3 regions of the Enterobacter nematophilus genome follow, and region 1 is predicted to be linked to each of the others. Evidence: predicted binding sites of a transcription regulator. Region 1 holds the regulator's gene; each other region holds the start of a gene.
What was found. Region 1 encodes CRP, which controls carbon source genes, mostly activating them, when cyclic AMP is high. Its sites were predicted from a motif close to ATGTGANNNNNNTCACAT; they were not measured.

Region 1 (5,141 bases):
CTGGCTCGGCGTGGTGATGCACTTTCGAGGATGCAGCGGTGAGCCGAATCGCCAGAAACGCATCTATCACTCGGGTGAAACCGAAGATGGCACCTGGTTCTTGCACTGGCTGCGGGATAATTTCGGCACCGTGCCGACGGCGGCGGTGGGCTATTCGCTCGGCGGAAATATGCTGGCCTGCCTGCTGGCCAAAGAGGGCGACAGCGTACCGCTGAATGCCGCCGTCATTGTCTCCGCACCGTTTATGCTGGAGCAGTGCAGCTACCACATGGAAAAAGGCTTTTCTCGCGTCTATCAGCGCTATCTGCTCAACCTGCTGAAAGCCAACGCGGCGCGCAAGCTGAAGGCCTATCCGGATACCCTGCCGGTAAGCCTGCGCCAGCTGAAAAAGGTGCGCCGCATCCGCGAGTTTGACGATCTGATCACCGCCAAAATTCACGGCTTCGCCGATGCTATCGACTATTACCGACAGTGCAGCGCTATGCCGCTGCTCAGCAAAATCACGCAGCCGACGCTGATTATTCACGCTAAAGATGACCCGTTCATGGATCATCATTCTATTCCCGCACAGGAATTCCTGCCTGACAACGTTCACTACCAGCTGACCGAACATGGCGGCCACGTGGGTTTCATCGGCGGCACGCTGCGCAGGCCGAAAATGTGGCTGGAAGCGCGAATTCCTGACTGGCTTACTCCTTATCTGGACGGTGCAAAATGATCATTCCCTGGCAGGATCTGGCTCCCGAAACGCTCGATAATCTGATTGAAAGCTTTGTATTACGCGAAGGCACCGATTATGGTGAACATGAGCGTTCGCTTGAGCAAAAGGTCAACGATGTAAAACGCCAGCTGAAAAGCGGCGACGTGGTGCTGGTGTGGTCAGAACTGCATGAGACGGTCAATATCATGCCCCGCAACGCGTTTCACGGCTGATCTTCCAACCTTTTCAGTCAGGGAGTTGCTATGTCTGCCAGACATCCCATTATTGCCGTTACGGGCTCGAGTGGTGCGGGAACCACCACCACCAGCCTCGCTTTTCGCAAGATTTTCGCCCAGCTGAATCTCCGTTCGGCGGAGGTCGAAGGCGACAGCTTTCACCGCTATACGCGGCCTGAGATGGACATGGCGATCCGCAAGGCGCGCGATCTGGGTAAACACATCAGCTACTTCGGCCCGGAAGCCAATGATTTCGGCCTTCTGGAGCAAACCTTCCGCGAATACGGGCAGAGCGGTACCGGGCAGTCCCGCAAATATCTGCACACCTACGATGAAGCCGTACCGTGGAACCAGGTGCCGGGCACCTTTACCCCCTGGCAACCGCTGCCGGAACCCACCGACGTGCTGTTTTATGAAGGACTGCACGGCGGCGTGGTCACGCCTCAGCACGACGTGGCGCGCCATGTGGATCTGCTGGTCGGTGTGGTGCCGATCGTTAACCTGGAGTGGATCCAGAAGCTGACGCGTGACATGAGCGAGCGCGGCCATTCGCGCGAGGCGGTGATGGACTCGGTAGTGCGCTCCATGGAAGACTACATCAATTACCTCACGCCGCAGTTCTCCCGAACCCACATTAACTTCCAGCGCGTGCCGACGGTGGACACCTCCAATCCGTTCGCGGCGAAAAGCATCCCGTCGCTGGATGAGAGCTTTGTGGTGATCCACTTCCGCAATCTTGACGGCATTGATTACCCCTGGCTGCTGGCGATGCTGCAGGGCTCATTTATTTCGCACATGAATACGTTAGTGGTGCCGGGCGGAAAAATGGGGCTGGCGATGGAGCTCATCATGACGCCGCTGGTTCAGCGACTGATGGAAGGGAAGCAGATTCCGTAAACATGTTCCCTCTCCCCGTGGGAGAGGGTTAGGATGAGGGCATCAACACGCACGATGCCCCATGAATCACGCCTCGATCACTTCATACGAATGGGTGATTTTTACCGCTTTCTCCAGCATTAACGCCACAGAGCAGTATTTCTCGGCAGAGAGATCCACCGCGCGTGAAACCGCCGCGTCTTTCAGCGCTTTCCCGGTAACAACAAAGTGCAGATTAATGTGGGTGAACAGGCGCGGCGCCTCTTCGCGACGTTCTGAGGTGAGTTTAACCTCGCAATCCGTCACGTCATGACGACCTTTTTGCAGAATCGACACCACGTCGATCGCGCTGCATCCACCTGCCGCCATCAGCACCATTTCCATTGGGCTCGGCGCTTTATCGCCGGAGTTACCATCCATCAAAATCTGGTGTCCTGACGCGGACTCGCCCAGGAACGTTAAACCTTCAACCCACTTCACGCGCGCTTGCATATTCATTAACTCCAACGTTGCATTTTTGGTGACAGATTACGCGTGCGTTACATTTCTCGCAATGGAAGGCGACCTGCATCATGCTGAAGCGAGACACCAGGAGACACGCGGCGAAAGCTATGCTAAAACACTCAGGATGCTACAGTAATACATTGACGTTACACATGTATGCAGAGGACATCAAACTTTACTGGCTGCGAAACGTTACGACAGCCGACTTCCCAGGGTATGGGTAAGAATTCGATTGCAACCCCAGAGTCCGGATGCATCTGATGACTCTGGTGACAGCTTATAACAGAGGATAACAGCGCATGGTGCTTGGCAAACCGCAAACAGACCCGACTCTCGAATGGTTCTTGTCTCATTGCCACATTCATAAGTACCCATCGAAGAGCACGCTGATTCACCAGGGTGAAAAAGCGGAAACGTTGTATTACATCGTCAAAGGCTCGGTGGCAGTGCTGATCAAAGATGAGGAAGGCAAAGAGATGATCCTTTCTTATCTGAACCAGGGCGATTTTATCGGTGAACTGGGCCTGTTTGAAGAAGGCCAGGAACGTAGCGCCTGGGTTCGTGCAAAGACAGCATGTGAAGTGGCTGAAATTTCTTATAAGAAATTCCGTCAACTGATTCAGGTAAACCCTGACATCCTGATGCGTCTTTCTTCCCAGATGGCGCGCCGTCTGCAGGTGACGTCAGAGAAAGTGGGTAACCTCGCCTTCCTGGACGTGACCGGCCGCATCGCGCAGACCCTGCTGAACCTGGCGAAACAGCCAGACGCGATGACCCACCCGGACGGCATGCAAATTAAAATTACCCGTCAGGAAATTGGTCAGATCGTCGGTTGCTCCCGCGAAACCGTGGGCCGTATCCTGAAAATGCTGGAAGATCAAAACCTGATCTCCGCCCACGGTAAAACCATCGTGGTTTACGGAACCCGTTAATCCTGCTCAAACGGCGTGCCATCGCGAGGTGTCACGCCGTTTTTGTCTCTTTTCCCCATGTGGCGCAGGCTGATATATCACCCGGAAGTTAACTACGCACTGCGACAAACGCTGGTGTTGTGTCTTCCCGTGGCCGTGGGCCTGATCCTGGGACATCTTCAGCAGGGCTTGCTGTTTTCCCTCGTGCCCGCCTGCTGCAACATTGCCGGTCTGGATACGCCCCATAAACGCTTTTTCAAACGCCTGATAATTGGCGGTTCGCTGTTTGCAGGCTGTAGCCTCGCGGTGCAGCTTCTGCTGGCTCGCGATATTCCCCTGCCGCTGATCCTGACCGTGCTGGCGATGACCCTCGGCGTCACCGCCGAAATCAGTTCGCTCCATGCCCGTCTGCTTCCCGCGTCACTCATTGCGGCCATCTTCACCCTGAGCCTCGCCGGGAATATGCCCGTGTGGGAGCCGCTGCTGATCTACGCCCTCGGCACGCTGTGGTACGGGCTGTTTAACTGGTTCTGGTTCTGGCTGTGGCGGGAGCAGCCGCTGCGCGAATCGCTGAGCCTGCTCTACGTGCAGCTTGCGGATTACTGCGAAGCCAAATACACCCTGCTCACCCAGCATACCGATCCGGAAAAATCCTTACCGCCGCTGCTGACGCGCCAGCAAAAGGTGGTGGATCTGATAAGCCAGTGCTATCAGCAGCTGCATATGCTCGCCGCCAACAAGAACCACGAATATAAACGGCTGCTGCGCACCTTCCAGGTGGGGCTGGACCTTCAGGAGCATATCTCCGTTAGCCTTCACCACCCGCAGGAGGTGCAAAAGCTGGTTGAGCGCAGCCATGCCGAAGCGGTGATCCGCTGGAACGCGCAGACCGTCTCCGCGCGCCTGCGGGTGCTGGCCGATGATATTCTCTACCACCGTTACCCCACGCGCTTTAACATGGACAAACAGCTCGGCGCGCTGGAGAAAATTGCCCGCCAGCACCCGGATAACCCGGTCGGCCAGTTCGCTGCCTGGCACTTCAGCCGCATCGCCCGCGTGCTGCGCACCCAGCGACCGCTTTATCCCCGTGACCTGATGGCGGATAAACAAAAACGTCTGCCGCTGCTGCCGGCGCTGAGAAGCTACCTGTCTCTGAAATCTTCCGCCCTGCGCAACGCCGCAAGAATTAGCGTCATGCTCAGTATCGCCAGCCTGATGGGCATAGCGCTCCACCTGCCGAAACCGTACTGGATCTTAATGACCGTGCTGTTTGTTACCCAGAACGGCTATGGCGCCACGCGAGTGCGCATTCTGCACCGGGCAGGCGGCACGATGGCGGGGCTGATCATTGCGGGCGTGACGCTGCACTTTCACGTGCCAGAGGGCTATACCCTGGCAGGCATGCTGGCGATCACCCTGGTAAGCTATCTCATCATTCGCAAAAACTACGGCTGGGCGATGGTGGGCTTTACGGTGACGGCGGTATACACCCTGCAGCTGCTTACGCTTAACGGCGAACAGTTCATCGTTGCCCGGCTGATCGACACGCTGATTGGCTGCCTGATCGCCTTTGGCGGGATGGTCTGGCTGTGGCCGCAGTGGCAGAGCGGGCTGCTGAGGCAGAACGCCCACGACGCGCTGGAAGCCGATCAGCAGGCCATTCGTCTGATCCTGAGCGACGATCCGCAGCCTTCCCCGCTTGCTTACGAACGTATGAAGGTCAACCAGGCGCATAACGCCCTGTTCAACTCGCTGAATCAGGCGATGCAGGAGCCGGGCTTTAACTCACACTATCTTGCAGACATGAAGCTGTGGGTGACGCACAGCCAGTTTATCGTCGAGCACATTAACGCCATGACGACGCTGGCGCGCGAGCACACGATGCTGACGCCGGATCTGGCGCAGCGCTATTTG
Region 2 (5,141 bases), on a different contig from region 1:
GCGGCTGCGAATATATTGACCTAATGAATGACCGGTCTCTTTTTTGAACATCCGTTGCAGGTGCCATTTGGAGTAACCTGAACGCTCTGACACTTTTTCAAGGGAGAGCGGCGATTCCAGGTTATCTTCGATCCAGTCCAAAATGCTATGAATAGTGATAGCGTCAGTATTGCGTCTGGACATCGTCATACCTCTTTTTTCTGTTTACGGCAGTATTTTCTTCAGCAAAAGCTCAAGGGTTGCCACTTCATCTGCCGTTAAGTTTTTTGTTAGTTCCTGATGCAGTGTTTGTCCTACTAATTGATGACATTGCTCGCACATAGCCGCACCATCGCTGGTGAGCCTGACCAGTACGCCGCGTTTGTCATTCGGGTTAGGGCTTCGTTCTACCCATCCTTTGCAGACGAGACGATCGAGCATGCGGGTTAACGCACCCAGATCGACAGAGAGCACCTTTTTCAGCTCAACCGGCGTGATACACACTTCGCAGCGAATGGAACACAGCACTTTGAACTGTGTTGCGGTGATATCCAGCGGTGACAGGTAGTCATTGAGCAGGCGATCTTTTTTCTGGTTAACCATATGAATAAGACGACCCAGCGGAACAACGTCGTTAAAGATATCACTGGTGCTTTTCACAATGGTTGCCCTGGCAAGTAGTTTAATCACGGCAGATATTATTGCTCAGGCAAGTATAAGTCAACTGAATGAATCAGCCGATGCCACGAATTGCTAAAACGTTTCATGAACTCTTTTTGAAGGCTTTCAAATCATATAGATAACGGCAGATTATCTTTACCGGAAGAAAATAATCGTTACGTTGCGCGCATGGCTGAACGTCATGCTTTCACCCTATAATTGCGATGTTAAATGTGGATAAGGACAACGACGCACTATGTTGGATTTGATTAAAGCAATTGGGCTTGGGCTGGTGGTACTGCTGCCGTTGGCTAACCCGTTAACGACGGTGGCGCTTTTCCTCGGACTGGCAGGGAACATGAACAGCGCCGAGCGCAATCATCAGTCGATGATGGCTGCAGTGTATGTATTTGCCATCATGATGGTGGCCTATTACGCCGGGCAGCTGGTGATGAACACCTTCGGGATTTCCATCCCTGGCCTGCGTATCGCCGGGGGGCTGATTGTGGCATTTATCGGTTTCCGCATGCTGTTCCCGGCGCAAAAAGCACACGAGTCGCCCGAGGCGGCCAGTAAATCCGAAGAGCTGGAAACTGAGCCGAGTGCCAATATCGCTTTTGTACCGCTGGCTATGCCCAGCACGGCAGGGCCGGGTACCATCGCGATGATCATCAGCTCCGCGTCGACGGTGCGCGACAGCGCAACCTTCCCGGACTGGGTGCTGACGGTTGCGCCGCCGCTGATTTTTGCGATTATCGGGCTTACCGTCTGGGCGTCGCTGCGCAGCTCCGGTGCAATTATGCGCTGGGTAGGCAAGGGCGGTATCGAAGCGATTTCCCGCCTGATGGGCTTCTTGCTGGTCTGTATGGGCGTGCAGTTTATTATTAACGGCGTGCTGGAGATTATTAAGACTTATCATTGATGTGATTGCCGGGTGGCGCTGTGCTTACCCGGCACATGCACACGTCACCCGTGCTGCCCCTGTTCCTCCAGCGCCACCGGCCACTTGCGGAAGATGAGTACCGACCAGATCAGCGCCACCAGGGCCGGAATCGCCCCCAGATAGCCAATCGCGGACATCGACACGTGCAGGCTAATCTGATTGCCCACCAGCGCCCCCGCGCCAATCCCCAGATTGAATATCCCCGAGAACAGCGACATCGCCACGTCCGTGGCATCCGGCGCCAGTGCCAGGACTTTCACCTGCATGCCGAGACCAATAATCATGATCGCCACGCCCCAGAACAGGCTGAGGATCGCCAGCTGGCTTTCGCTGCCTGACGCAGGCAGCAGCAGCACCAGGCACGCCAGCAGCAGGCCGATGGCGCTGCTCACAAGCGTGGAGGCATGCTGGTTACCCAGTTTGCCGAACAGCACGCTGCCAATAATGCCCGCGCCGCCGAGGATGAGCAGTAAGAGGGTGGCAAAGTTATCGCTAAAGCCCGCGACCACCTGCACAAACGGTTCAATGTAGCTGTACGCCGTGTAGTGCGCGGTGACCACGATAACGGTGAGCAGGTAGATACTCAGCAGCGCCGGGCGACGCATCAACAGCGGCAGGCTTTTCAACGAGCCGGAGTGTTCGCTTGGTAGTTTTGGCAGCAGCTTAATCAGACACACCAGCGTCACCAGCGCGCCCATGCCGATGGCGAAGAAGGTGGTACGCCAGCCGAAGTACTGCCCCACGATGCGGCCAATGGGCAGCCCCAGCACCATCGCCAGCGCGGTACCGGTGGCAATCAGGCTCAAGGCCTGGGCGCGTTTACCCGCCGGCGCGAGCCGAATAGCCAGCGACGCGGTGATCGACCAGAAGACCGCGTGGGCAAAAGCAATGCCGATGCGGCTAATGACCAGCACCGTAAAATTCCACGCCATAAACGACAGGACATGGCTGGCAATGAACAGGGCAAACAGGCCGATCAGCAGCCTGCGCCGCTCCATCTGGCTGGTGAGCAGCATAAACGGCAGCGACATCAGCGCTACCACCCAGGCGTAGATGGTCAACATAATGCCCACCTGCGCCGTTTCCATCTGGAAGCTTTCGGCTATGTCAGACAACAGCCCAACCGGAACAAATTCTGTGGTGTTAAAAATAAACGCGGCAATGGCCAGCGTGACCACGCGTAGCCACGCAACTCTGCGGGAAACTGTGTTCGTTGTCATAGGGATGTCGGAGATTCGTTGCTGGAAAGAAGAGGAGACGATCTTAAAACGTCGAACGGCGAAAACTCAATCATTATGTGACGCAGATCTCAATATTTACCTTATGAAAGCGGTAGCCGGAGGCGCTGTTTTCATTGAATATAAAAGTACAACACAGCAAAAACGGGCGGTAAGACAATGCAGGAGATTGATTTTTATCTGGTAGATGCGTTCAGCGATACCTCGTTCGGCGGCAATCCCGCGGCGGTTTGTCCGCTGAACGAATGGCTGCCGGATGAAACGTTACTGAAAATGGCGCAGCAGCATAACCAGTCGGAAACCGCATTTTTCGTCTGCACAAAAGGCGGCATTGAGCTACGCTGGTTTACCACGCTCACTGAAGTCAATCTCTGCGGCCACGCCACCCTGGCCGCCGCGCACGTTCTGTTTAATGAACTCGATTACCCCGACTCGCGGATCCACTTTGATACCGCCTCTGGCCGCCTGACGGTCAGCCGGGAGGGAGAGTGGATGACGCTGGACTTCCCGGCGTGTCCGACCCGTGAAGAGACGCCGCCGCCGGAGATGCTTGCGGCGCTCGGTATCCGCGATTACGTTGAAGCCCGCAAAGGCCGCGCCTGGGTGATTGTGCTGGAAAACCGCCAGCAGGTTGAAGCGCTTGCCCCGCGCTTTTCGGCGATGATGCCGGGCGAGCATAAGGTGAGCGTGACGGCACCGGGCGAAGGGGAATATGACTTTGTCAGCCGCTTCTTCTCGCCGGGCGTTTCCGTTCCGGAAGATCCGGTCACCGGATCCGCGCACACGATGCTGATCCCCTACTGGAGCGAAAAGCTGGGGAAAACGGCGATGTTTGCCCGTCAGGTCTCGGCGCGCGGCGGGGATGTGCGCTGCGAGCTGAAAGGGGGGCGCGTATTGATGAGCGGTCAGGCGTCGTGCTACCTGAAAGGCACTGTGTATCTGCGCTAAAACTGATAACAAGAGAGGAAGAGACAATGCGGGAAATTGATTTTTATCTGGTGGATGCCTTCAGCGACAAAACCTTTGGCGGCAACGCGGCAGCGGTATGTCCTCTGGAAGAGTGGCTCCCGGACGAGACGCTTCTCAAAATGGCGCAGCAGCATAACCAGTCGGAAACCGCCTTTTTTGTGCGCACCGACGGTGGATTTGAACTGCGCTGGTTCACCACGCTGCATGAAATTAACCTCTGCGGCCATGCGACCCTCGCGGCATCACACGTTATTTTTGAGTATCTGGACTATCCGCATACGGAAATCCACTTTACCACGCGCTTCGTGGGCGAGCTGACGGTCAAACGCAGCGGCGACTGGCTGACGCTGAATTTCCCCGCGTGGTCGACGGAGGTCGTTGATAACCCACCGCCAGCACTGTTTAGCACGCTGGGCATCCCGGCGGCAAAAGAGGTCCGCGTCGGGCGAGACTACATCGTGGTGCTGGAGAGTCAGCGGCAGGTGGAGGCGCTAACGCCGGATATTGGCGCGATGGTTCCGCTGGATAAAATGGTCTGCGTGACCGCGCCGGGCGAGGGGGAATATGACTTCGTCAGCCGCTTCTTCTGCCCGGGCGAAGGGGTGCCGGAAGATCCGGTTACCGGGTCCACGCACAGCATGCTGATCCCCTACTGGAGTGAAAGGCTGGGTAAGACGTCGCTTAACGCCCGCCAGGTGTCGTACCGCGGCGGGGATCTTCGCTGTGAACTGAAGGGCGACCGCGTGCTGATTGGCGGCCAGGCCACGCTGTATCTGAAAGGGCGTATCTTCTTACGCTAGCCGGACAGGGCTATAAGTTAATACTATGAAGCACCCTGGCAGGGCTGCGCTATGTTGGAATTGAGTCTAAAAAACAAGCAAGGAGCCTGCCATGTATTCCATTACCTCTGAATCTGCCCGTCATCCTGACATTCTCAAACTGATAGCGGCGCTTGACCGCTATCAGAGCGAACTCTATCCCGCTGAGAGCAATCATCTGCTCGATCTGGCTGCGCTGCCGGAAACGTCGCTCATCCTGATGATCGTCCGCGACCAGCAGCTACAGGCCGTGGGCTGCGGGGCCATCGTGCTCAACGGCGACGGAACGGGGGAGATGAAGCGGGTCTATATCGATCCGGCCCATCGTGGGCAGCATCTCGGAGAGACGCTGCTGGCCGCCCTGGAAGACGAGGCGCTGAGCCGTCACTGCCACACGGTACGCCTGGAGACGGGTATCAAACAACCCGCCGCGATTCGTCTCTATGAACAGTGCGGATACGATGTGCGCCCGGCTTTTCCCCCGTATGCTGACGACCCGCTCAGCCTGTTTATGGAGAAGGCGCTGGTTGAAGA
Region 3 (5,141 bases), on a different contig from region 1:
ACGCTGTATACGCTGGCAGACTGGCTGGAAACGCAGGCGTAGCCTTTTTAGCCGGGTGGCGCTGACGCTTACCCGGCCTACCTTTCCCCGTAGGCCGGGTAAGGCGCAGCCGCCACCCGGCAAAAACCCTCCCCAATCCTCATAAAGTGAACTCCCTCGCATCCTAAGCGAAACGGCAATGCTATTCTCTTCAGGCTGTTTTTTCGCCACGCTTTTTCTGTGGCGTGGTTATTTTTATTAGGTCAAAGAGGAACTTGTATGAAACGTTTGCCCCTGCTGGCAGCATTACCCTTGCTTTGCGCGTCGCTTGCTTCCGCCGCGCCTCTGATGTCCGTGGGCTACTTTAACGGGGGTGGCGATGTCACCGCCGGACCGGGTGGCGATATCAATAAGCTGGACGTTCGTCAGATCACCCACCTGAACTACTCGTTTGGGCTTGTTTATAACGACGAGAAAGACGAGACCAACGCCGCGCTGAAAGATCCGGCGAAACTGCATCAAATCTGGCTGTCGCCAAAAGTGGCGTCCGATCTGGCTCTCATCCCCACCCTGCGTAAACAAAACCCGAACCTGAAAGTCCTGCTCTCCGTTGGCGGCTGGGGGGCGCGCGGTTTCTCTGGCGCAGCGGCAACCAAAGAGAGTCGCGCGGTGTTTATCCGCTCCGCGCAGGAGATTGTTGAGAAATACGGCCTGGACGGGATCGATCTCGACTGGGAGTATCCGGTCAACGGCGCGTGGGGGCTGGTTGCAAGCACGCCCGCCGACAGGGATAACTTCACCGCCCTGCTGAAAGAGATGCGCGACGCGTTCGGGCAGAAAAAGCTGGTGACCATTGCGGTGGGCGCGAATGCGGAAAGTCCGAAAAGCTGGGTGGATGTCAAAGCCATCGCCCCGCTCCTCGACTACATCAACCTGATGACCTACGACATGGCGTACGGCACCCAGTATTTCAACGCGAACCTGTATGACTCCAGCGCCTGGCCAACGGTGGCTGCCGCCGATAAATACAGCGTCGATTTTGTGGTGAACAACTATCTGGCCGCCGGACTTAAGCCAAAGCAGATGAACCTCGGGATCGGTTTTTACGGCCGCGTACCGAAACGTGCGGTTGAACCGGGCATTGACTGGAGCAAGCCGGACGCGCAAAAAAATCCGGTCACCCAGCCCTACTTTGGAACGCATGAGATCGACCTGTTTAAGTCGCTCGGCTATGACCTGACCAAAGATACCTACGTGAAGTACAACGATATCGTGAAGAAGCTGCTGAACGATCCGCAGAAGCGTTTTACCGAGCACTGGGACGACCAGGCGAAGGTACCGTGGCTCTCGGTAAAGGGTGCCGATGGCAACGCGCTGTTTGCGATTTCGTATGAGAACCCGCGTTCCGTCGCGATCAAGGCGGACTACATCAAAGAGAAAGGCCTCGCCGGGGCGATGTTCTGGGAGTACGGAGCGGACGACAATAATCAGTTAGCGAAACAGCTGGCGGAGTCGCTCGGGATCCCGCATAAGTAGTAAGACATCAAGCCCTCTCCCCGTGGGAGAGGGCTGGGTGTAAGGGCATCAGCCCGCACCGTTATTGCATTTTCATCGTCGCAATCGGCTTCGGCGTGATGCCAAAATCTTCCTTCAGCTCGCGCTTGCTCTTCATCACCATCTGACCGTTGGTGTCGATAGTCATGTGCTGCGCGTCAGTGTTGTTGCGCGCCTGCCACAGCATCACCAGCTGCAGACTGTTCTCTTTTTGCTCAGGCGTCAGGGCCACACCGTCGGGCCATTTACCCAGCTCAACGGCGGTCACCAGACGCTGATAAACTTCCGGGGTCATCCCGTTAATCATGTCCTCAATATTCACGATCTCTCCCTTTTAAAGGAATAATTTGCTGAATCGTTTTTTCAACCTTTGATCTGGTCGCCGTTTTCATCGTCGCTGAAGCTCAGAGAAGCTGAGTTTACGCAGAAACGCTCACCCGTTGGCTGAGGACCGTCCGGGAAGACGTGGCCCAGGTGCGCGTCGCAGTTGCCGCAGCGAATTTCCGTGCGCACCATACCGTGCGACGAGTCCGTCAGATAGCGGATTGCGTCATCGCTCACCGGCTCGTAAAAGCTCGGCCAGCCGCAGCCGGAGTCGTATTTCGTTTGTGAATTGAACAGCGGGGCATCACAGACCAGACAGTGATAGATGCCGTCTCGCTTGTTGTGCAATAAACGCCCGGTAAATGGCGGCTCCGTGCCGTGGTTCTGCGTCACGTAAAACTGCATTTCTGTGAGGTTTTTTTTCAAATCGTCAGGGTTGCGTTGGTTCGACATATGCTTACATCTCGCTGTAGAAACAGACATCTTTTAACCCGGATTCTAACAAAACATTAACACCCTTGCGTGCACTTTTGTTCTAAACTTATGTGTCGCGAAAAGGCGGTCAGGCAATTGTGATCATGTTCACATTTTTATCCTGCAAGGACTTTAAAATTCCGGGCGCAGCCCCCATGTGGTTGCAAGCTCAAAGGGAAAGTGAGGCGAGTCAGTCGCACAAACGTTAGTCACAGGATTGATTTGTCGCAATGATTGACACGATTCCGCTTGACGCTGCGTAAGGTTTTTGTAATTTTACAGGCAACCTTTTATTCACTAACAAATAGCTGGTGGAATATATGACTATCAAAGTAGGTATCAACGGTTTTGGCCGTATCGGCCGTATTGTTTTCCGTGCTGCTCAGAAACGTTCTGACATCGAAATCGTTGGTATCAACGATCTCCTGGACGCTGAATACATGGCGTACATGCTGAAGTACGACTCAACTCACGGTCGTTTCGACGGCACCGTTGAAGTGAAAGACGGCCACCTGGTTGTTAACGGCAAAACCATCCGCGTTACTGCTGAGAAAGACCCAGCTAACCTGAAATGGAACGAAATCGGTGTTGACGTTGTTGCTGAAGCAACCGGTATCTTCCTGACCGACGAAACTGCACGTAAACACATCACTGCGGGTGCGAAGAAAGTTGTTCTGACTGGTCCTTCCAAAGACAACACCCCAATGTTCGTTCGCGGTGCAAACTTCGAAACTTACGCTGGCCAGGACATCGTTTCTAACGCATCCTGCACCACCAACTGCCTGGCACCGCTGGCTAAAGTTATCAACGACAACTTCGGCATCATCGAAGGTCTGATGACTACCGTTCACGCGACCACCGCTACTCAGAAAACCGTTGACGGCCCGTCTCACAAAGACTGGCGCGGCGGCCGTGGCGCGGCTCAGAACATCATCCCATCCTCTACCGGTGCTGCTAAAGCTGTAGGTAAAGTACTGCCAGAACTGAATGGCAAACTGACTGGTATGGCGTTCCGCGTTCCAACTCCTAACGTATCCGTTGTTGACCTGACCGTTCGTCTGGAAAAAGCTGCTTCTTACGAAGAAATTAAGAAAGCAATCAAAGCTGCTTCCGAAGGCGCAATGAAAGGCGTTCTGGGCTACACCGAAGACGACGTTGTATCTACCGATTTCAACGGCGAAGTGTGCACTTCCGTGTTCGATGCTAAAGCAGGTATCGCACTGAACGACAACTTCGTGAAACTGGTTTCCTGGTACGACAACGAAACTGGCTACTCTAACAAAGTACTGGACCTGATCGCTCACATCTCCAAATAAGTTGAGATGAGTGATTGATCCAAAAAGGCGACTTCGGTCGCCTTTTTTATTGTTTTTAGACAGAGGATTGCTTAATGATTAATAAAATTTTTGCACTTCCGGTAGTCGAACAACTTACCCCTGTGCTCTCCCGCCGTCAGATTGACGGTGCCGACGTTATCGTCGTTGACCACCCGCGCGTTAAAGCCTCCGTGGCGCTGAACGGCGCGCACCTGCTCTCCTGGAGACCGGAAGGCGAAGCGGAAGCGCTGTGGCTGAGCGACGCCACCTCGTTCAAAAAAGGGGATGCGATTCGCGGCGGCGTACCGATCTGCTGGCCGTGGTTTGGCCCGTCCGCACAGCCGGGTTTGCCTTCTCACGGTTTCGCCCGTAACCAGCAGTGGACGCTGAAGGCTCATAACGAAGACGACAACGGCGCTGTGCTGACCTTTGAGCTGCAGGCTAATGACGAAACCCGCGCCCTGTGGCCGCATGATTTCACCCTGTATGCCCGCTTCAAGCTGGGTCAAAGCTGCGAGATTGAGCTGGAAGCCCACGGCGAGTTCGACACCACCTCTGCCCTGCATACCTACTTCAACGTTGGTGACATCAGCGCTGTGAAGGTGAGCGGCCTTGGCGATACCTTTATCGACAAAGTTGATAACGCGAAGGAAGGCAAACTGAGCGACGGCGTTCAGGCGTTCCCGGACCGTACCGACCGCGTCTATCTGCACCCGGAAGCGTGCAGCGTGATCCACGACGGTGCCCTGAACCGCGGCATTGAGGTGGTTCATCACCATCACAGCAACGTGGTGGGCTGGAACCCGGGCCCTGCCCTCTCCATCAGCATGGCCGACATTCCGGATGACGGTTACAAAACGTTCGTCTGCGTGGAAACGGCCTGCGTGACCACCCCGCAAAAAGCGAGTGAAGAAAAGCCGTCTCGTTTAGGGCAGACGATTCGCATCGTTAAGCGATAATGTCGCTGCACCGCACTAAAGCAAACGGGGCGCAAGCGCCCCGTTTTGATGCAAAGATTGCACCGCAATAATACACAATCAGAACTTGTAGGTCACACCCACAGAGAAGATGCCAGCCCAGGACTTATCAACCATCGGGCTATCCTTCACTTCGTCACTCAGACGTTCGTAACGACCGGTGCCATAGACGTTCCAGTCGCCAAGGAAGTTGTAGCTCGCGGTCAGCTCCAGGTAAGGATCCCAGCCGTCATCGGCGCTGTAGCTTTTCAGCCCACTGCGGCGGGACTCGTTTTTAGAGACGCCGTAGTAGTAGTCGTTGTAGTTTTCACTGTTGTACTGCACGCCGATACCCGGGGTCAGGGTGAGCCCACCGTTGGTATAGCGATACAACCACGCCAGATCCCAGATAAAGCCGTTGCTGTTATCCAGCGTATCACCCGCCAGGGCCGTACGCAGGAAGCCATACTGGGTGTTATGTACGTATGAAAGCCCGGCCATCATGGAGCTTTTGCGCTTGTCTAGCTGGCGAAGCGCG

Region 2: a site for CRP is predicted at 2,878-2,895, ahead of OSH03_RS01245 (PhzF family phenazine biosynthesis protein). Genes of this name have one in related genera too.
Region 3: a site for CRP is predicted at 2,428-2,445, ahead of msrB (peptide-methionine (R)-S-oxide reductase MsrB). Genes of this name have one in related genera too.

What each region holds. Positions count from the first base shown of each region.
Region 1 covers NZ_JAPKNE010000008.1:20,709-25,849, forward strand. Annotated here, with positions in the region: gene OSH03_RS17975 (hydrolase) at 1-718, shown strand, start outside; gene OSH03_RS17980 (YheU family protein) at 715-933, shown strand; gene OSH03_RS17985 (phosphoribulokinase) at 964-1,833, shown strand; gene OSH03_RS17990 (OsmC family protein) at 1,900-2,304, opposite strand; gene crp (cAMP-activated global transcriptional regulator CRP) at 2,616-3,248, shown strand; gene OSH03_RS18000 (YccS/YhfK family putative transporter) at 3,306-5,141, shown strand, end outside.
Region 2 covers NZ_JAPKNE010000001.1:265,119-270,259, reverse strand. Annotated here, with positions in the region: gene marA (MDR efflux pump AcrAB transcriptional activator MarA) at 1-183, opposite strand, end outside; gene marR (multiple antibiotic resistance transcriptional regulator MarR) at 205-639, opposite strand; gene OSH03_RS01255 (MarC family NAAT transporter) at 896-1,561, shown strand; gene OSH03_RS01250 (sugar transporter) at 1,606-2,802, opposite strand; gene OSH03_RS01245 (PhzF family phenazine biosynthesis protein) at 2,980-3,768, shown strand; gene OSH03_RS01240 (PhzF family phenazine biosynthesis protein) at 3,795-4,589, shown strand; gene OSH03_RS01235 (GNAT family N-acetyltransferase) at 4,681-5,141, shown strand, end outside; gene ptrR (putrescine utilization regulator PtrR) at 5,117-5,141, opposite strand, start outside.
Region 3 covers NZ_JAPKNE010000001.1:710,215-715,355, forward strand. Annotated here, with positions in the region: gene pncA (bifunctional nicotinamidase/pyrazinamidase) at 1-42, shown strand, start outside; gene chiD (chitinase ChiD) at 259-1,515, shown strand; gene OSH03_RS03350 (YeaC family protein) at 1,577-1,855, opposite strand; gene msrB (peptide-methionine (R)-S-oxide reductase MsrB) at 1,897-2,310, opposite strand; gene gapA (glyceraldehyde-3-phosphate dehydrogenase) at 2,652-3,647, shown strand; gene OSH03_RS03365 (D-hexose-6-phosphate mutarotase) at 3,722-4,606, shown strand; gene OSH03_RS03370 (MipA/OmpV family protein) at 4,685-5,141, opposite strand, start outside.